DNA from 4 places in the Arthrobacter sp. NPDC093139 genome. Region 1 is predicted to be linked to each of the others. Evidence: predicted binding sites of a transcription regulator. Region 1 holds the regulator's gene; each other region holds the start of a gene.

Evidence for each region. The regulator HrcA, encoded in region 1, represses chaperone genes, less so after heat shock. The targets are predictions, from matches to a motif close to TTNGCACTCGNNNNNNNCGAGTGCNAA.
Region 2: a site for HrcA is predicted at 1,110-1,136, ahead of groES (co-chaperone GroES). Genes of this name have one in related genera too.
Region 3: a site for HrcA is predicted at 2,914-2,940, ahead of groL (chaperonin GroEL). Genes of this name have one in related genera too.
Region 4: a site for HrcA is predicted at 4,221-4,247, ahead of ACIP90_RS09515 (FmdB family zinc ribbon protein). Genes of this name have one in related genera too.

What each region holds. Positions count from the first base shown of each region.
Region 1 covers NZ_JBIVOO010000001.1:326,934-332,069, forward strand. Annotated here, with positions in the region: gene ACIP90_RS01660 (DinB family protein) at 1-432, opposite strand, end outside; gene ACIP90_RS01665 (DUF3097 domain-containing protein) at 482-1,345, opposite strand; gene hrcA (heat-inducible transcriptional repressor HrcA) at 1,559-2,572, shown strand; gene dnaJ (molecular chaperone DnaJ) at 2,630-3,757, shown strand; gene ACIP90_RS01680 (16S rRNA (uracil(1498)-N(3))-methyltransferase) at 3,760-4,530, shown strand; gene ACIP90_RS01685 (GerMN domain-containing protein) at 4,537-5,136, opposite strand, start outside.
Region 2 covers NZ_JBIVOO010000004.1:372,169-377,304, forward strand. Annotated here, with positions in the region: gene groL (chaperonin GroEL) at 1-574, opposite strand, end outside; gene groES (co-chaperone GroES) at 659-952, opposite strand; gene ACIP90_RS09590 (hypothetical protein) at 1,182-1,592, opposite strand; gene ACIP90_RS09595 (SAM-dependent methyltransferase) at 1,645-2,874, shown strand; gene ACIP90_RS09600 (DUF222 domain-containing protein) at 3,121-4,488, shown strand; gene ACIP90_RS09605 (shikimate 5-dehydrogenase) at 4,537-5,136, opposite strand, start outside.
Region 3 covers NZ_JBIVOO010000016.1:43,788-48,923, forward strand. Annotated here, with positions in the region: gene ACIP90_RS18895 (uracil-DNA glycosylase) at 1-36, opposite strand, end outside; gene ACIP90_RS18900 (DUF3263 domain-containing protein) at 144-497, shown strand; gene ACIP90_RS18905 (LytR C-terminal domain-containing protein) at 549-1,184, shown strand; gene ACIP90_RS18910 (cold-shock protein) at 1,344-1,547, shown strand; gene ACIP90_RS18915 (ABC transporter substrate-binding protein) at 1,607-2,863, shown strand; gene groL (chaperonin GroEL) at 3,153-4,781, shown strand; gene ACIP90_RS18925 (RNase H family protein) at 4,965-5,136, shown strand, end outside.
Region 4 covers NZ_JBIVOO010000004.1:351,893-357,028, reverse strand. Annotated here, with positions in the region: gene ACIP90_RS09530 (AAA family ATPase) at 1-2,742, shown strand, start outside; gene ACIP90_RS09525 (hypothetical protein) at 2,739-2,972, shown strand; gene ACIP90_RS09520 (RcpC/CpaB family pilus assembly protein) at 2,989-3,729, opposite strand; gene ACIP90_RS09515 (FmdB family zinc ribbon protein) at 3,859-4,125, opposite strand; gene ACIP90_RS09510 (5-formyltetrahydrofolate cyclo-ligase) at 4,273-4,884, opposite strand; gene galU (UTP--glucose-1-phosphate uridylyltransferase GalU) at 4,974-5,136, shown strand, end outside.

The DNA of each region.
Region 1 (5,136 bases):
CAGCCGCACCCCGAGAGTGACGGGCGGGTCCCAGTGATAGTCGACGATGCGGTCGAAGTCATCGTCGCCGAGGGTTTTCAGGAACTCCACGGTCTGCTGGTGAACGGCATCGTAGTATGCGAGCAACAGCTCCGGCGTGCCGTGCACCGCGTCGACCTGGTCGGTCGAATGACCGTAGCCAGTGTCGCGGTCGGGCAGCTTCAGATTGAAGCGGCCGGCAAACCCCTGCGAGGTCCACACCTGATCCAGTCCCGCGGCGGAGGCGACCTGCGAGTCCTCTATCCGGCTGAGATGCCAGATCAACCACGCAATCGAGTTTCCGCTGCCTGCCGGCCGGTGGAGCAGGGATCCGCCGTCGGATCCTTCCAAAACGGCGGCCACAGCCTCATGGATTCGGCCGAAGGCATCCAGCAGCAAGTCGTTGGATTTCATCTCGGCACTGTATCGCTAAGGGCCAGGTATTTCTAAGGCACAGGCATATCTAGGGCACGGTACTCTCAGGCGCGGTGAGGAAGTCGATGACCTCCTCCACCCGTCCCAGCAGGGAAGGTTCGAGATCGGCATAGGTCCGCACCGCCCCCAGGAGTTTCTGCCAGCCCAGGCCGATGTCCTCCTTCGTGGCATGCGGCCAGCCGAAGGCGGCGAGGATCCCGGTCTTCCAGTCAGTGCCTCTCGGCACCACGGGCCACTGCGCGATCCCCAGGACAGAGGGCCGGATGGCCTGCCAGACATCCACGTACGGGTGGCCGACGATGAGCACGTTGCCGGCGGCGCCGGGCGACGCCATGACCGCCTCGGCAATACGGGACTCCTTGGAATCCGGGACAAGGTGGTCCACGAGGACGCCGAGCCTCCTGCCCGGCCCTGGGCGGAAGGCGGCGACCGCCCCGGCCAGGTCGTCAATGCCGTGAAGGGGCTCGACGACGATTCCCTCCACCCGGAGGTCGTCGCCCCAAACCTTCTCCACGAGTTCAGCGTCGTGCTTGCCTTCGACCCAGATCCGGCTGGCCTTGGCCACCTGGGCGCGCTGGCCCTCAACCCGGACGGAACCCGACGCCGTGCGACCGGCCGGGGCGGAGGCTGGCCGCTTGGCCGCCGGCGGCATCAGCCGAATGGGCTGGCCTTCCAGCAGGAACCCGAAACCGAGCCGGAAGGAACGTGACTTGCCTCGGCGGTCCTCCAGGGTGACCACATGCATCCCGCCGGACTTCTCCACCCGCGTCACGGCGCCGACCCAGCCGGACTGCACGTCCTCCAGGACCATGCCGCGCTCCACCGGCACTTCCGGCAAATCTTTCTTGGAGGGCGCTGCGATCTCCTGCGGACCCCAGGTCTGATACTGCATCGTTAAACACCGCTTTGCGCTAGGAGGCTGCCGCCCCGGCCGGGAATCAGCCTCCGGGCGGACACGGTCCGGAATTTCGCCCGGAGCGGTACCAATGCTAACAACCGGCCGTCTCATATTAGACTTGTTAGCACTTAGGGATGTCGAGTGCTAACCATGCGTCGCCGGGCGCTGCATGGCCTTGCCCGGAAAACGGTTGATCGGAGGTGGATAGTGAGCGAACCACGCAAGCTCGAGGTGCTGCGCGCCATTGTGGAGGACTACGTCCATTCCCGCGAGCCTGTGGGCTCCAAAGCGCTCGTCGAGCGCCACCATTTGGGCGTTTCCAGCGCCACCATCCGCAACGACATGGCCGCGCTCGAGGACGAGGGGCTCATCACCGCACCGCACACGAGCGCCGGGAGGATACCCACCGACAAGGGGTACCGGCTGTTCGTGGACCAGATTTCGGCGGTCAAGCCCCTGTCCCCGGCTGAGCGCCGCGCCATCCAGTCGCTGCTGGAGGGGGCCGACGATCTCGACGACGTCCTGGACCGCACGGTAAGGCTCCTGGCACAGCTGACCAACCAGGTGGCCGTCGTGCAGTACCCGCACCTCAGCCGCGCCGTGGTGCGCCACATTGAATTCGTTCAGCTGGCGCCGCGCAAGGTCCTTATTGTGCTGATCGCTGACTCGGGCAAGGTCGAGCAGCGCGTCGTCGACGTCGGGCAGGAACTCAGCGACGACACGCTGACGGCTTTGCGGACCAGGTTCCTCTCGGGAGTCGCAGGCACCGCGCTGACCATGCTGCCCCAGTACCTGGCTGCCGTGGTGGCCGGCTGCGCTCCGGCCGAACGTCCCGCTGCCGCCGCCCTGAGCAAGGCCCTTGAGGCACTCTCGCACAGCAGCAGGGAAGACCGGATGGTCATGGCCGGCACCGCGAACCTGGCACGGTCCAACGTGGACTTTCCCCTCAGCATCGGACCCGTCCTCGAGGCCCTGGAGGAGCAGGTGGTCATGCTGCGGCTCCTCAGTGAGATGGCGCAGGATCCCCGCGGCGTGGCCGTGAGCATAGGCCGGGAGAACCCTTACGACGGACTAGCCGAGGCGTCGGTGGTGGCCACCGGCTATGGACCGGACGCCACCGCCAAGATCGGCATTCTTGGGCCCACCCGCATGGACTATCCCACCACCATGGCCGCCGTCCGCGCGGTGGCCCGCTACCTTTCGAGGATTCTCGGCCCGTAATCGCACGGCCCAACGAATCCGATACCCAGGCACCATAACCAGGAAGAGATACGAACTTTGAGCAGCCACTACGACGTTCTTGGAGTCTCCCCGGAAGCCACCGGAGAAGAGATCAAAAAGGCCTACCGCAAGCTGGCCCGCACCCTGCACCCGGACGTGAACCCGGGACCTGAAGCGTCGGATCGGTTCAAGGCCGTCACCCATGCCTACGAGGTGCTGTCCGATCCGCAGAAGCGCAGGGTGTACGACACCACGGGCAACGAGAACGGCACGGACAACGGCTTCGGCGGCGGCAGCTACGCCGGGCAGGGCTTCGCCTTCCAGGACATTTTCGACACCTTCTTCGGGGCCGGCGGAACCGCAGGTCCGGCTTCGCGGGTCCGTCGCGGACAGGACGCCCTCATCAGCGTCCGGATCGACCTGCGCGACGCCGTCTTTGGCGCCAACAAGAAGCTCGAGGTCGATACCGCCGTCGTCTGCCCCACCTGCGACGGTTCCTGCTGCCGCGAAGGCACGCATCCGGAACGCTGTGACATCTGCGGCGGCAGCGGCCAAGTCCAGCGCGCCGTGCGCTCCATCCTTGGCCAGGTCATGACTTCAGCGCCGTGCGGATCCTGTGAAGGCTTCGGGACGGTCATCAAGGACCCCTGCAACGAGTGCAGCGGCCAGGGCCGCATCCGCAGCCGTCGGTCATTGACCATCAAGGTTCCCGCCGGTGTGGCGACGGGCACCCGGATCCAGCTGTCCGGGCAGGGCGAGGCCGGCCCGGCCGGCGGCCCGTCCGGGGACCTCTACGTCGAAATCCGCGTCAACAACGACCCCACGTACGTCCGCGACGGTGACGACCTCCACGCAACGCTGAACATCCCCATGACCGCCGCGGCCCTGGGTACCGAGCTGAGCCTGGACACTTTCGACGGCAAGCAGGAGATCGACGTCAAGGCGGGCACGCAGTCGGGCGAAGTTATCACCCTCCGCGGGCTCGGCGTCACCCACCTGCGTGGCTATGGCCGCGGCGACCTCAAGGTCCACCTGCAGGTCGAGACGCCCGCCAAGCTCGATCCGGCGCAGGAAGACCTGCTGCGCCAGCTCGCGAAGCTCCGCGGTGAACAGTTCTCCGAGGGCAAGCTCGCGGCGAGCGGCGGCGTCTTTGCGAAGCTCCGGGACCGCCTCGGTAACCTGTAGCGGTGAGCAACGCCGTATTTTTCACCGCCGCCGGATCCCTGGACAACACCCAACCCGGTTCGGTTTTTTTGCTGGACGGGCCCGAGGCGCGCCATGCGGTGACGGTCAAGCGGCTGGCTGTGGGGGAGCGGGTCGATATTGCCGACGGCGCGGGCCGGCGCATCACCGGAACTGTGGAGCAGACAGCTCCCGCCGAACTGACCGTGAGATGCTCATCCGTCACTGTAGAGGAACGGCCAGGCGTGCGCCTGGTCCTCGTCCAGGCTCTTGCCAAGGGCGACCGGGACGAACTGGCTATTGAGACGGCCACCGAGCTCGGCATCGATGCAGTCATCCCCTGGCAGTCGGAACGGTCAATTGTGCGCTGGAAAGGCGAGCGCGCCGCCAAAGCCCATGCCAAATGGCAGTCTGCAGTCTCCGCAGCGGCGAAGCAGGCCCGGCGGGCGTGGATCCCCGAGGTGCGTCCCGCCGTCGATACGCAGGGACTCGCGGCACAGGTGGCGGGCGCCGCCCTGGCGGTGATCCTCCACGAAGACGCCGTCAAACCCCTCCGCGGAGTCCTGGAGGCGTGGCACGAGGCAAACCCGTCCGCGGAGGCACCCCGGGAGATCCTTCTGGTTGTGGGGCCGGAAGGGGGCATCAGCCCGCGGGAGGTCACCAAACTGTGCAGCGCCGGCGCCGTGACGGCGCTCTTGGGCCCGCACGTGCTGCGGTCCTCCACCGCCGGGCCCGCTGCCGTTGTCGTGGCCAGTGATGTGCTGGGGCGGTGGTAGCCGCTGCTAGCGGACTGAGAAGCCCCGGGTGTCCACGTTCGGTTCGTCCTCGGTGCTGCCGGGCTCGATCTGCCAGACGCGGATCTCGTAGTTTCCCGGGCCCAGCTTCACGGCCAGGCTGAAGATACCGGAGGCGTCTGCCTCTGCTGAGGCGGTGGCCTCGCCGTCCAGGTACTTCTCCTTGTCGCCGTTCTCCTGGACTTTCAGGATCCGCCAGTGCAGTTTGCCGCCGGGATCCGTGCTGCGGCCGTTGATCTTCACCCGTCCGTCGGCAACTTCAATGCCTTCCTGGGGGTCAATGATCCATACCGGGGCGACCATGCCCGCACTGCGCGCCATGGGTGCGCCCAGCCTGACGTGCTTGAACGCCTGGTAGTCGGTGTGCCCGTCCACCAGGATCGTCACCTCAATCGGCTGGGCGGCGTCGATCAGGCCCGAACTCGCTCCGGCGGCCGTCGCCGTGTACACGAGCTGCTGAATGGCGCGCTGCGCCATCTCCGCATCAAGGTTGCTGTTGAACGCGTCGGCCGAGACATCCACGGTAATCACGTTCGTGCCGGAGATGGACGTGGCAAGGTTCTTGGGGTTCTGCCAGGGCGTGAAGAA
Region 2 (5,136 bases), on a different contig from region 1:
ACTGCATGCCCTCGGTGAGGACCAGCTCGGTCTGGGTCGTGGAGGACTCCTCGATGGTGATCACACCATCCTTGCCGACCTTGCCGAACGCTTCGGCCAGCAGCTCGCCGACCTCGTCGCTCTGCGCGGAGATCGCAGCCACGTTGGCCACCTGGGTGCCCTCGACGGGACGGGCGTTCTCGAGCAGGCGTGCAGCAACGGCTTCGACGGAAACCTCGATGCCGCGCTTGATCTGGCCCGGAGCGGCACCTGCAGCAACGTTGCGCAGGCCTTCCTTGACCAGTGCCTGCGCGAGCACAGTAGCCGTCGTGGTGCCGTCGCCGGCCACGTCGTTTGTCTTGGTGGCTACTTCCTTGGCCAGCTGGGCGCCAAGGTTTTCGTAGGGGTCATCCAGTTCGACTTCACGGGCGATGGTCACGCCGTCGTTGGTGATCGTGGGAGCGCCCCACTTCTTGTCCAGCACGACGTTGCGGCCGCGGGGACCAAGCGTCACCTTGACCGTGTTGGCGAGCTTGTCGATGCCGGCTTCAAGAGACCGGCGGGCAGCGTCGTTGAACGCAAGCTGCTTTGCCATGGTTTGTCCTTTCAAGACAGAACCCCGTGCTGCCGACCGGTCTGATGAAAACAGACAGGATCAGCGGCACGGGGATCCAGAGAGTTACTTAACGACGATCGCCAGAACGTCGCGGGCAGACAGCACGAGGTACTCTTCGCCGCCGGTCTTGACTTCAGTTCCGCCGTACTTGGAGTAGATAACGACGTCGCCGATGGCTACGTCGACCGGAACGCGGTTGCCGTCTTCGAAGCGGCCGGGGCCTACTGCGACAACTTCGCCTTCCTGCGGCTTCTCCTGCGCGGAGTCCGGGATGACCAGGCCGGAAGCCGTGGTCTGCTCGGCTTCGAGCGGGCGGACAACAATACGATCCTCAAGAGGCTTAATAGAGACCGACACTCGGACCTCTCCTTTTCGTCAGCAAATTCATGGGCAGTAAAACTGTGGTGCGTTGGCAGCAGACCGTCGTCGCGGTGCCGGCAGCAGCCAGGCTGGCAGTTCTTCTTGTGTTAGCACCCTCCTAGGGAGAGTGCTAATGATGACTCTATGTAAGGGGTTAGCACTCGGTCAAGGTGAGTGCCAGATGTTCATCTGCGGTGAACAGCCCTAAGTGCCGGAAAGCCGCTGTTCACCGGCCAGCCAGGGCATCAAATCCGACATCCTCGCCGCCGTCGTCGTCGCTTTTTGGCGAATTTTTACGCTGGCGGACGAGGACGACGGCGGCGCCCGCGGCGGTCAAGGCCGAGACCCCCAGGACCACCACGCCTCCGACGCGTGCCCCCGCATACAGGTCCCGGATCTGGCGGGCTTCGTCGGTCGCATCGTGGATGTCTTTGCCGCCCACCGAGTAGACGGTGGAGTTGAACGAGTCCAGCAGGAAGATGATCACCAGCAGCAGGAGGCAGACGATGGCGACAGCGACCCCGGCAATCAGCGCCGGGCGCGCATACCGGAACAGTTGCGGGTAGCGGGCCACCTCGGCAGGAGCATCGGGAGAACCGGCAGGCTGATCTTGACTGGGAGTTGCACTGGAGTCCATTCAGTCCACCCTATCGGGCACGCTCGCCGGTCCCTCCACTAGGCTTGAAGGCATGTCTGACGCACCGCAGGACCAGATCGCACAGCTCCTCACCGAAGAAGGATGGCAGCTGCTGGCCTCGCTGGGGCCCTACCGCGAGGATGAGTCCTTCGCGCTTAATTCCAGCCTCCGGAAGGAGGGGCACTCCCCCGATCTGGTGTCGGCTGTGCTCACCCAGTCCAGGCTGCGGACCAGGGCCGAAGCCAAATTCGGCGAATTCGCCCGCCAGATGCTCTTCACCCAGGCCGGCCTCGAGCAGGCAACCCGGCTCAATGTGGCGGCCAGGCATGCCCAGCGCTTCGCCGAGGCGGGCATACGCCACGTGGCCGACCTCGGGTGCGGCCTGGGCGCGGACGCCATGGCGCTGGCGTCGCTGGATATCGCCGTCACGGCCGTGGAGGTCGACGAAACAACGGCCGCGTGCGCCACCATCAACCTCATTCCGTTTCCGCACGCCACAGTGGTGCATTCGGATGCGACGTCCGTTCCCCTCGGTGACGCCGACGGCGTGTGGCTGGATCCGGCCCGGCGCACCACATCCACGTCCGGGACCAAAAGGATCTGGGACCCGGAGGCCTTCTCGCCGCCGCTGTCCTTCGTGGAATCACTCGCGGCCTCCGGGCTCGCCGTGGGCGTCAAGATGGGGCCGGGCATGCCGCACGATTCCATCCCGGCCGGCTGCGAGGCCCAGTGGGTTTCGGTGGGCGGCGACGTCACCGAGGTAACGCTCTGGTTCAACGCCGTTGCCAGGCCGGGGATCCGGAGGGCCGCCCTGCTGCTCGGTCCGCAGGGGGCCGCCGAACTCACCAGCGCGGAGGATTTCGACGGCGGCCCTGTTGCGCCCGTCGGGCCGGTCCAGGGCTACATCTACGAACCCGACGGCGCCGTGATCCGTGCGGGTCTCGTGGCCGACCTGGCCCTGCAGTTGGGCGGGCACCTCGTGGACGAACACATCGCATACATCTGCGCGCCGGAAGCAGTGGACACCCCCTACGCCCGGGCCTACAGAGTCCTGGAGGTCATGCCGTACAGCGTGAAGGGGCTCAAGGCCTGGGTGAAGGAGCACGGCATCGGCGTGCTGGACATTAAGAAGCGCGGCACGTCCGTCACCCCCGAGGAGCTCCGGAAGCAGCTCCTCCCGGCGGGCAAGGGCAGTGGAAAGAAGGCCGGCAAAAAGACAGCCACCCTGGTCCTCACCAGGATCGGTGACGAGCGGGTGGCCGTCTCCGTGGAACCGGTCTAACCCGCGTCTCCTAATGGGGTGGCGATGTAAGGCCGCGCGCAGAGGACTGTCTGGTAGGTCTCGCAGTGTGTTCTGCAGATGGCTCGCGGTCGGGCGGGCGCTTTCCGCGCCGTTGCGTAGTCGCCGGAGGTGACAAGGCGCCTTTCGGGACCGCGGCCAGGCCGCGCATGGTGGATCCGATCCGCGTTGGTCGTATCGGGCGGGGGTGGCGGCGTTTTTGTCAGAGCCTGCCGTCATGCTGGGGGTATGGATGGCAGTTCGATTGTGGAGGCGGTGGAGGCCATGGAAGTCTCCGTCTCTGACGTGGCTGTTTGTGTCGGGCGCGGGACGGGCGGCCCGGCCGAGATCGGTGCTGATCCTCTTCGTGACCACGCGGATGCCTGCCTGGACGGACTGACTGCGCTGTCCAGGTTGGAAGCCCGCCTGGCCGCCCTGAAAGTCCACCTCGCGGCCGGATATGCCACCACTGCCACGGCGGTGGCACCCCCGGCCGGGAACGCGGGCGATGAGGTTGCGCAGCAGATGTCTGTGGTTGCCGAGGTTGCATGCGCCCTGACCGTCAGTGAAGGCGCGGCGGCACGGTTCCTGGCCGAAGCTGCCACACTCAGCACTGACCTGCCGTTGACGCTGGCCGCGCTGGAGGCGGGAACGGTGTCCTGGCAGCACGCCCGGGTGCTGTGTGATGAGACCTCAGGGCTGGACCCGGCGGCAGCCGCGGCGTTGGAGGCGCATTTCCTGGACCCGGACGCTCCCGGCGCTGCCCGGGGCTGCCCGGCCGGGGACCTGGTGCCGGCAAGGTTCCGAGCCAAGGCACGTGCCTGGCGCGAGCGGCACCACCCGGTAAGCATCGAGGCACGCCACCGCCGGAGCGCCCGGGACCGCCCGCTGGAGTACCTCCCGGACCGGGACGGCATGGCCTGGCTCTCCGCCTACCTGCCCGCAGACCAGGCCGCCGGCATCTGGAACCGCACCACGGCCGCGGCCCGCGCCCTGCGGGGCCCCGAGGAAACCCGGACCCTGACGCAGCTGCGCGCCGACGTCACCGCTGCCTGGCTGCTTGAAGGCGTTGCTGCAGGAGCCCCGTCGCGCGCGGCGCAGGTCCTCGTCACCGTCCCGGTGTTCTCGTTGCTCGGCCAGACTGAGGAGCCGGCGGTGCTGGACGGGTACGGGCCCATCCCCGCCAGCATGGCCCGCCGACTCGTCAGCGAGGGCGCTACGTCGTTTCTGCGGGTGCTGACCGATCCGCGTGACGGGGCGCCGCTGGAGATCGGACGCACCAGCTACCGGATCCCCAAAGCCATGCGCCAATGGCTGCGGCTCCGGGACGGACGCTGCCCCTTCCCCGGCTGCAACAACCACTCCCTGGACAATGAGGCGGACCACCTGCTGGCATGGTCCGACGGAGGCGGCAGCGGCATCACCAACCTCGCCCAGCCCTGCCCCAAACACCACCGCCTCAAACACACCACACCCTGGCGACCCGCCCACGCCACCCGCGACACACCACCTGGCTGGATCTCACCCACCGGACGCCACTACCCCAGCGAACAACAAACCTGGGAACCACCACACTGGCCAAAACCACCACACTGGGCACCATCCACCGCCGCATAGGAAAGCGCCAATAACGAGACGCGCCCTGGAGGGCTGCTGCGCCCGAAGCTACTGCGCCCGAACGAACGCCTCGGCGTCCCGCACCTGCTGGTCGGTGGGGCGGATGCCGGTATACAGCACGAACTGCTCGAGCGCCTGGATGGTGGCCACTTCCGCGCCCGTGATGACCTGCTTGCCGGCTTCCCGGCCGGCCTTGATCAGCGGCGTCTCCGGCGGCAAGGCCACGACGTCGAAGACGACCTTCGCGGCTTGGACGGCTTCTATAGGGAATGACAGCGAGCCGGCCTCGGCGCCGCCTGCCATGCCGATCGGCGTGACGTTGATGATCATGTCGGCCGTGGCGTCGCCCAGCTCGCCACGCCACTGGAACCCGTAGAGGTCCGCGAGCGCCCGGCCCGCAGCCTCGTTCCGGGCGATGATCGTAACATTTTTGAAGCCGGCATCCCGGAGGGCGGCCGCGGTGGCCTTGGCCATGCCGCCCGCACCCCTGAGCAGCACCGAGGATTCGCTGGGAACGGCATTGCGCTCCAGCAACTGCTCGATCGCCGTGTAATCCGTGTTGTAGGCGGTGAGGCGGCCGCCGTCGTTCACGATGGTGTTCACCGAATCGATGGCCTTCGCTGACGGGTCCATGGCGTCGACGAGGGC
Region 3 (5,136 bases), on a different contig from region 1:
GAACAAGGGTTCAGGTTGTTCAGTCACACTGACCATTCTCGCAGCGGCAGCGGCATGGCGTAACGCGGCGTAAATGACAACGCTGTTATTCCTCCGTAACATGGAGGCTGGAGTTTTTACCGGAATCAGCGAAGGAGTGCGCAGTGGCTGAGCCGTTGCAGGACCATCTCGCAGAGCAGTCCGGTGGGGAGGCCGACGCCGTGCCGCGGCGCGGATCCCTGCTGGATGACTTCCAGCTGAGGGATTCGCCGCTGAGCGAGCGTGAGCAGCAGATCCTGGCGCTGGAGCGGCAGTGGTGGAAGTATGCCGGCGCGAAGGAACAGGCCATCCGGGAGCTGTTCGACCTGTCGGCCACGCATTACTACCAGATCCTGAATGCGCTCATTGATACCGAGCATGCGCTGGCCCACGATCCCATGTTGGTGAAGAGATTGCGTAGACTACGTACGTCACGTCAGAGGGCCCGCACCGCGCGCCGCTTGGGGTCTGACGCGTAATCGCCAGTGCCGAACTGCCGGCAGAAGACCAACAAGGACGTCACTTTTACCATGACCAACTATGCCCGAGACGAATTCGACAGGGTCCCAGAGGTCACTTCCCGGCAGGGCGTACACCGCTCCGTACCGGCACCCAGGCGCCCCCGTCTTTGGCCCGTGCTGACTGTGGGAAGCGGCGCTCTCGCCGTTGGTGTGGCAGCATTTGCCTTCCTTCCGCAGCTCGGCTTCGACGCCGCTGCCGGCCCGTCCTCAGCCCAAGACGCCGCTGTCTCGCCGTCAGCGGACCCCTCCCCAACGCCCTCCGAGGCAGCTGCGCCGTCCGGCACACCGAGTGCCGACGCGCCGTCGGCTGCCGCCTCTCCATCAGACCCGGCGTCCTCTCCGTCCTCCGTCGAAGCGCTCGCCTCGGCCGCGGACAAGTCCCTTCCTGTTTCGGTCTACAACGGCACGCAGACTTCCGGGCTGGCCGGCCGCGTCGGCGCCACCCTCGAGGCGGACGGCTGGACTCTGGGCCAGGTTGCGAACTGGCAGGGCGCGCCCCAGCAGGCGTCCGTCATCTTCTACTCGGGTGCCGAGCGCAGGGCCAGCGCAGAGGCCCTCGGGGAGCTGCTGAACATCGCCACGCTCGTGGAGAGCCCAGGATTTGAGACATCCGTTGCCGTGGTGCTGGGCCCCGGATTCCAGTGACCTTTTGGGTTACGCCTGAATAACTATTGAGTCCGGGCCCGGCTGTCAGCCTGCCTCCCGCCGGGGCGCAGTGGATAGAGTGATTTCGAGTCTTCGGCGCGTAATTCACGGCACACACTGAGGTGGGCCTTACGGAAGCAATCTGAAAGTGTGGAGATCATGGCATTGGGAACCGTGAAATGGTTCAACGCTGAAAAGGGCTACGGCTTCATCACCGTCGACGGCACGGGCGACGACGTCTTTGTGCACTGGTCCGCCATCCAGGTGGACGGCTACCGGGCCCTCGACGAGGGCCAGCGCGTGGAGCTCGAGGTCGGCGAAGGCGAAAAGGGCCCGCAAGCCGAAAACGTCCGGCCCGCCTAGTGGCTGACCGCGCCGCCCGGGGACCTGCCACGGTGACCGCCCGACGGCGGACCGGAACCATGAGAGCTGCCCGCGCCGCTGCCTGGGGTGCTGCCGCCGTCCTGGCGCTGGGCGCATGCTCCGGCTCAGGCGAAAACGCACGGACTGCGTCCGTGGAGGCCAGCGGCGACGGCACCTTCCGGATCGGCCTGATCCTGGACAGCACCGGAACGCAGGCGTTCCTGAACAGTGCCCAGCTGGCAGCCGCCAAACTGGCTGTGCAGGAGATCAACGCGGCCGGCGGCCACAAGGGCAGGCCCGTGGAGCTGTTGCCGGAGAAGCCCGGCGGTGACGCCGGCGCTCAGGCGCGTGAACTCGTGGATGCCAAAGCCGACGTGGTGATCGGACCCACCGATTCCAGCCGCGCTCCCGCCGTCATCGATGTGCTGTCCAAGGCCAAAGTCGCGCTCATCTCGCCGGCCAACACGGCAGGGGAGCTGAGCGAGTACAGGAGCGGCGGATACTACTTCCGCACCGCGGCGGCCGACGCCGCCCAGGCCGCCGTGCTGGTGAAGCTGGCCAAGGACGGCGGCGCAAAGAGCCTGGCCGTCGTCCACGAGGAGGGCGCCTATGGCACGGAAGTGTCGGCGGCGGTCTCCGCCTCCGCGAAGGGTGCCGGATTGGAGCCCGTGACCGTGGCGGCCTTCAAACCGGGCGAGGCGCAGAAAGCGGCGGCCACGGCCGCGGGCGCGTCACCGGACGCCGTCGTCCTCATTGCCCGCGGCGGCGCACAGGGTGCCATCGCAGAACTCCACAATGCGGGACTGTCGGGGAAGCAGCTGATCCTGGCAGACGGAGCCTTCAGGCAGTACGGCTCCGACCTCGCCTCCCGCGCGCTGGACGGCGCCCGCGGAATCGTCCCCGGCCGGTTCCCCTCGGCCCATCTGCAGGGTGAGCTCGTGGCCGTGGACAAGAACCTCAAGGACATGACGTTCGCCGCGGAGACCTACGATGCGGTCAACCTGGCAGCACTGGCGGCTGCCGCGGCGGACGACGACGCCGGCGCCTCCGTTGCCGCGAAGCTGATAGCCGTCTCTGGCGGATCCGCCGGCGCTGGCTCCCACCCTGCAGGCAAGCCAGCTGTTTGCCGGACGTACAAGGAGTGCCTTGCCGCCGTCCGGGCCGGAACTGCTGTGGATTATGACGGCGAGTCGGGCCCAGTCCGCTTCGACGCGAACGGCGACGTGACGGTGGCCAACTACATGGTGTTCACCTTCGGTGCGGACAACAGGGCGAAACTCACCGGGAGCGAAACAGCCAGCCGGGCAGCGGGCTGATCGCTGGGAGCGAAGCGGCCTCGGATTCGTCCCGGTTTTCACGGCCACTGCTTGCACTCTCCCCGGGGGAGTGCTAATTATTGATTAGCACTCCTGAGCATCGACTGCTAATGCCTCGCCCGGCCCAGGCCGGCAGCGCGATTGGCGGACGTGTGAGGGAGCGAAGAAATACCTGGTTGGGGTGAGATCCGGACTGCCGGCGTACAGAGGCCTGCAGGAACGATCGTCCGTCGCGGGCACCGCAGCGAGGTTCATTCTTAACGACTGTCCCGAAAGGACTACTGCCGTTATGGCCAAGATCATTGCATTTGATGAAGAGGCACGCCGCGGTCTTGAGCGGGGCCTGAACACCCTCGCCGACGCCGTCAAGGTCACCCTCGGCCCGCGTGGACGCAACGTCGTCCTCGAAAAGAAGTGGGGCGCCCCCACGATCACCAACGATGGTGTTTCCATCGCCAAGGAGATCGAACTGGACGATCCTTACGAGAAGATCGGCGCCGAGCTGGTCAAGGAAGTTGCCAAGAAGACGGATGACGTCGCTGGCGACGGCACCACCACGGCTACCGTGCTGGCGCAGGCCCTCGTCAAGGAAGGCCTGCGCAACGTTGCGGCCGGCGCCGACCCGCTGTCCCTCAAGCGCGGCATCGAGAAGGCAGTTGAAGCGGTAACCCGCGAACTGCTGGACAACGCCAAGGAAATCGAAACCAAGGAAGAGATCGCCGCCACGGCGTCCATCTCCGCCGGTGACGACGAAATCGGCGCGCTCATTGCCGAAGCCCTGGACAAGGTCGGCAAGGAAGGTGTCATCACCGTCGAGGAGTCCAACACCTTCGGCCTGGAGCTGGAACTCACCGAAGGCATGCGCTTCGACAAGGGCTACATCTCCGCATACTTCGTCACGGATACGGAGCGCCAGGAAACGGTCCTCGAGGACCCGTACATCCTGATCGTCAACTCCAAGATCTCCAACGTCAAGGAACTGGTTGCTGTCCTCGAAAAGGTCATGCAGTCCAACAAGCCGCTGCTGATCATTGCCGAAGACATCGAGGGCGAGGCCCTGGCCACCCTGATCGTCAACAAGATCCGCGGCACCTTCAAGTCCGTCGCCGTCAAGGCTCCGGGCTTCGGTGACCGCCGCAAGGCCCAGCTCGCCGACATCGCCATCCTCACCGGTGGCCAGGTCATCGCCGAGGAAGTTGGCCTGAAGCTCGAGACCGCTGGCCTCGAACTCCTGGGCCGCGCCCGCAAGGTGGTCGTCACCAAGGACGAGACCACCATCGTCGAAGGTGCCGGCGACGCCGACCAGATCGCCGGCCGCGTTTCCCAGATCCGCGCCGAGATCGAAAACTCCGACTCCGACTACGACCGCGAGAAGCTGCAGGAGCGCCTGGCCAAGCTGGCCGGCGGCGTGGCAGTCATCAAGGCCGGTGCCGCTACGGAAGTTGAGCTCAAGGAACGCAAGCACCGCATCGAGGACGCAGTCCGCAACGCGAAGGCTGCCGTTGAGGAAGGCATCGTCGCCGGTGGTGGCGTTGCCCTCATCCAGGCTGGCCTCAAGGCATTCGCCAACCTGAACCTGTCCGGCGACGAAGCAACCGGTGCGAACATCGTCCGCGTTGCCATCGACGCTCCGCTGAAGCAGATCGCCTTCAACGCGGGCCTCGAGCCCGGCGTTGTGGTCGACAAGGTCCGCGGCCTGCCTGCAGGCCACGGCCTGAACGCCGCAACCGGCGAGTACGTCGACCTGCTGGCTGCCGGCATCAACGACCCGGTCAAGGTAACCCGCTCTGCCCTGCAGAACGCGGCTTCCATTGCCGGACTGTTCCTCACCACCGAGGCAGTAGTCGCTGACAAGCCGGAGAAGAACGCTCCGGCCATGGCCGGCGGCGACGAGATGGGCGGCATGGGCGGTTTCTAACCCCCGGGCCTCCTTGTCTCTCAACGCGTAAGAGCAGCAGCGGCCCCACCTTCGGGTGGGGTCGCTGCTGGTTTTTAACGGCCCGGCATGTCTTACGGCCTGGCGTGGCTGCTCCACACGTCCGGCGCTCCACTGGTTTCATGAGTGAGTTTCAGTGTCGGCAGGGTCTGGCAGGATGGATTCGTGACGATTACAGCAGCGGCCGACGGTTCGGCCTTAGGAAATCCCGGTCCGGCCGGATGGGCCTGGTATGTGAACAACGATTGCTGGCGTGCCGGAGGGTGGCCGCACGGAACGAACAACCAGGGTGAGCTCATGGCTGTGCTGGACCTGTTCCGCGCCACGGCACACGTCC
Region 4 (5,136 bases), on a different contig from region 1:
CTGGCGGAGCTGACATCCATCCAGCCCGCCCCGGCCACGACCGTGCGCCTGAAGCGCAGCGTGCTGGACAGCATCCGGGACCGCGAGGAACTCGCCGGCAGGCTGAAGCGCGCTGCGGAACTCGGCAGCTTCAGCAAGTCCTCGACGTCGAGCCCGTGGCACGGCGCCCGTCTCGTGACGCGCAAGGAGACCGAAGAAGCCCACGACCTGGCGCGTGCGGTGGAGAAAAAGCTGCCTGTGCTGCACGAACGCATGAAGGAAGTGGCGGACCACGCCGAGATCCGGCTTGGCACGAACTTCGCCGAGTGGGGCGCCCAGCTCAGGTTGCTCGTGGCCGTCCGCGAAAGCCTGGACAAGTTCACCCCGGACATCTTCGACCGGCCCGTCCATGACCTCATCTCGGCCACCGCCTCCTCGGCCTGGCGCCGGGAACACGGCATCGACATGCCCTCCATGCAGCGGTCGCGCCTGCGGCGGGTGGCCAAGGAGTACGTCCGCCCGGGTGTGCACATCTCCGACCTTCACAGCTCGCTGGTGCTGGTCCAGGAGCAGCGCGCGCTGTGGTCCGACTACGCCACGACGCAGCGGCATCCGGCGGTGCCCTCGGGCCTTGCCGAGCTCAGCATCATGTACCGCGGCCTCACCCGGGAACTCAAGCTGCTCGGGGACGCGCTGCGGCACACCGCGGCCGGCGGGGCGCTCGAAAAAACCCCCTATCCGGAACTGATGGAGCGGCTCGAGCGGCTCGTGGCCGACTCCCAGACCCTCAAGACACTGCCGGAGCGCACACTCCTCATCGAGAACATGCGCGAGCACGGCCTTGGCGAGCTGCTCGCCGACCTGTCTGAACGGGAGGTTCCTGCCGAGTCCGTCGCCGCCGAGCTCGACCTGGCCTGGTGGCAGTCAGCGCTTGAAGCGATGATCAGCGGTGATGATTACCTCGCGATGTCCGACGGCGACGCCCTGCGCCAGCTCGAAGCCGAGTACCGGCTCGCGGACAACGCCCACATCGCCAGCGGCGCCGGACGCCTGCGGTGGCAGCTTGCCGAGCGCTGGCGTGCCGGGATCGCGGAGAACCCGCGCCAGGCTGACCTTCTCCGGAGCCTCCTCAAGGACGGACGGGTCACCCTTGCGGCGCTGACAGCCCAGGCCCCCGCGCTGGTCCCCATGCTGGTGCCCGTCTGGTCGGTCAGCCCCTACCTGATGACCGGGCTCCTCCCGGCCGAGCAGAAGTTCGACGCGGTGGTGATTCTGGACGCCGAGGCGACCTCGCTCCAGGCTGTCCTGCCTGCCGTGGCCCGCGCCAAACAGGTTATTGCCTTCGGTGACGACAAGATCGCCAGCCCCCGTACGTTCACGGTGGCGGTGGAGCGGCTCGCCGCCGGCGAACCGACGCACCAGAGTGTGGAGAGCGCCTTCAGCGCCCTGTCAGAGGTCCTTCCGACGTGGCGGCTGCACTCCGTCTACCGCGCCGTGGACGAGGACCTGGTGCTGCAGCTGAGCAAGGGCTTTTACGACGGCGGTCTCCGCCGCCTGCCCGAAGGCCAGTCCGCCACGGGCCTGGACCGGGCCCTGCTGGTTGAGTACCTGCCGGACGGCACCGGACTTCCCAGCGCCGACCACGAAGGCGTGGAGTCAGTCGTGGCCGAGGTCAACCGCGTCGTTGAGCTGGTGTTCGAGCACGCCCGCCTCCGTCCGCGCACATCCCTGGCCGTCGTCACTGCCAGCCTGCGGCATGCCGCGAGGATCGGCGAGGCCATCCGCCTGCAGCTTCCCAACTATCCGGGGCTCTCTGGATTCTTCACGGCAGGCGAGGAATCATTCCGCGTGGTGGATCTGGAGCGGGCCCAGGGGCTGGTTCGTGACCACGTCATTTTCTCTCCCGGCTACGGCCGGACGCCCCATGGACGGGCACTGCACAACTTTGGTCCGCTCTCCGCCGAGGGAGGCCGCGCCAAGTTTGCCCTGGCCATGACCCGCGCACGGCAGTCCCTGCATGTTCTGACCTGCTTCAAGCCGGAGGACCTGGACAGGAACCGGCTGGCCCATGGCGCCATCGACCTATACGAGCTGCTGGACCGCGAGATCTCGGGCAACACCGACCTCGGAACGCCGGCTTCGCGGGCAGCGGCAAGTGAGCAGGCGCTGGGTGCGGATCCGCTCGTGGCTGACCTGGGAGACCGGCTCAGGGCACGTGGTGCACGCGTCTGGCACCAGTACGACGGTGTCATTGACGTCGTGGCGGCGGCCGATCCGTTGAGCACGATGGGCCAGGACGAGGCCGAGATCCCGCGGCCCGTGGCCATCGAGTCCGACGGCACCGAGCAGTACCGCCAGATGACCGTCCGCGAACGCAGCAGGCTCCGTCCACAGCTTCTGGAGCGTCTCGGCTGGCGCTATATGCCCCTGTGGACGATTGAGGTGTTCACGGATCCTTCGGCCTGCGCCGACCGGATTGGCGGCTACCTCGGACTCGAGAAGCCGGCGCCGCCCGTCCGGGCTGTGGCCTCACCGGGCTTCTTCGACGAGGATGTCACAGGCTTGGACGACGATTCCTATGGGCCAGCTCCGGAGGAGGACGGCACGTTCGACGACGGTCAGTTCGATGACGGCCAGTTCGACGACGGCCAGTTCGAAGACGGCAGCGTCGAGGATGTCCGGGACCAGGATGGGGACCAGGACGAGGACGGCGAGGACGATTACGACGCCGGCCTGCCGGACAGGAAGGAAAACGCGCAGTGAGCCCGCATGCAGCAGACCATGATGCCCGCACAGGCGACGGCCCGGCTGGCGAAAAAAGCACCCCACCGGCCAAGTCCCCAGCGTCAGGCACGACCCCAGCTCCGGTGACGCCGGGCGGTGCAGTGCCCAACAAGGCTTCGGAGGACGATCCCCGGGCCTGGGGTGACCCGGAGTCCGACAACGACCACGACGCCTGGCTCAAGGAGCAGAAGCCCCCGCACTGGGGTTAGCCGCAGCCCGGCGGCGTCACCGGCCCTTGGAGCCCACGAGGACGAAGAAGAGTTTTCCCTGGGTTGAAGCTCCCGCCAGAGCGCTTGCCTGCGCCGGCGTGGCGGCAACCACCATCAGGCCGTCGGAGTCCCCGGCGGCAAGCCATTGGCCGCCCTGCCCCTCGCGCGCCGAGGTCCAGAGCACCGGTACCGCCTTGGCCAGGACCTTGGACGGGGACTGCTGGTCGAGGCCTGGCCCGCTGGTCAGGACGACGTCGATGAGCATGCCGGGGGAGACGAGCTGGATGGATGAGGGGTCCGCCATGCGCAGGGGGACGGCGGCTGATCCCGGCGGCGACCCAATCAGCAGGCCTGGCCCCACGAGCTGGGTGTCGGATAGCAGCTGTCCCTTCCGGAGCGGTGCGGCCAGCTGCTTTCCGCTGAGTTGCGCTGCGTTGGTGAGCGTGCCGGTGGAGAGCATGTGGGGCGGGACATTAACTGCTGCCACATCGCTCCCGCCGAGAGTGGCTCCCGCCGGTATGTCCCGTGCTGCGGCCAGGGCCGGGGACGTGTGTGCCGGGGCCGGGGTCAGCTGGTGGACCGTGACACCGGCCGCCGCACACAGCAGCAGCGCTACGGCAAGGCGCCGGTTGCGGTTCAGCCAGCCCCGCAGACGGCTCGGCCTGCGGCGTTCGGGAGGTCCGGACGCCGAAGTGCCTCTGCGGGCGCGGGCGGCAGGGCGGAAGGTTCTAACGGGAGGCAGTCCGAGAGCTGGCATGCTGCCACGCTATGGAACCCCGGCCCCGGGCGGCAGTGTAAGCCGGCCCCATGTGGAAAGTGGCCCGGCAAAATGCCCGTATGTGGATAACCGCAACGTGGCGGTCAGCCGTGGGAAGGGACAGAGCGTCTAGCTGGCGGCAGCGGCCGGTGCGGCTGCAGGAGCGGCCGGCGCCGGAGAGGAGGCAGCAGGGGACGGTGACACCGTGCTGCCCTTCGTGTCCCGGGAGTCCGTCCGGTAAAAGCCAGAGCCCTTGAAGACCACGCCTACGCTGTTGAACTTCTTGCGCAGGGTTCCCTCGCATTGGGGGCAGGCTGTCAGAGTGCTGTCAGTGAATGACTGCACGATGTCAAAGGCATGGCTGCAATCCTTGCAGGCATAGGCATACGTGGGCACTGAAGATCCTCCTCTTGGACAAACGACAGGTCCCGTGCTGCGGGGGTGCCACTGCGCGGAACTCCTTGCGGGATCTCCGTGCAGAAACAACTCCATTAGCAGTCGCAGGGCCTGAGTGCCAATTCTAGCATCTTCCCGCAGATTGCATCAGGAAAGTCGGACCAGGCCCGAGGGCGTCAGTGCCGCGTCGACGGGACGGTCAAACCCCTCAACAGGAATGCTCGACGCGGGCAGGAGTTCGGAGTCGTAAATGACCGCAGCCCTGGGCGCCTGCAGGCCCGCGGCTTCGGCGTCCGCCAGGAACTTGTCGTAATACCCGCCGCCCTGTCCGATCCTGTTTCCGCTCATGTCCACGGCCGTCGCCGGCAGGAAGAGTCCTGCCACCCCCCGGATGGCCTCCAAGCCGTGGCGTTCTCCGGCCGGTTCCTTGATGGGCGCGTACCGGCTCCGGACAAACTCGCTGTCCGGATTCCACAACACCCAGCTCAGCCCGCGGTCCGGCTCGCATACCGGCAGCAGTACTTTGTGGCCCGCTTCGTGAAGCGCCGCTATCAGCGCGAGGGTGGGCGGCTCGTGGGCCACGCCCAGATACGCGGTAAACGTCGCCGGCCTGCCGTCCGCGATGGTGGCAGCCCAGGACAGGCCGTGGCGGGCTATCCCTGAGGCGGCTGCGGACAGGGCCTCAGGCTGCAGGCCCAGACGGATTGTCCGGTGCCGGGAACGGATCTCATCCTTCGATTGCCGGGTCGTTTGCGACATGGTGTGCCATCCTTTGCTGCACGGAATCCCGGCCAAGCCACTGCCGGAAGCATTTACTGTATGAATGTTCCCTCCGTTACATTAGTCGAGTGACTTCCACTAATCCTTCAGTCCGCAAGGCCGTCATCCCCGCAGCGGGACTCGGCACCAGGTTCCTGCCTGCCACCAAGGCCATGCCCAAGGAAATGCTCCCGGTGGTGGACAAGCCGGCCATCCAGTACGTAGTCGAAGAAGCTGTACAGGTAGGCCTGA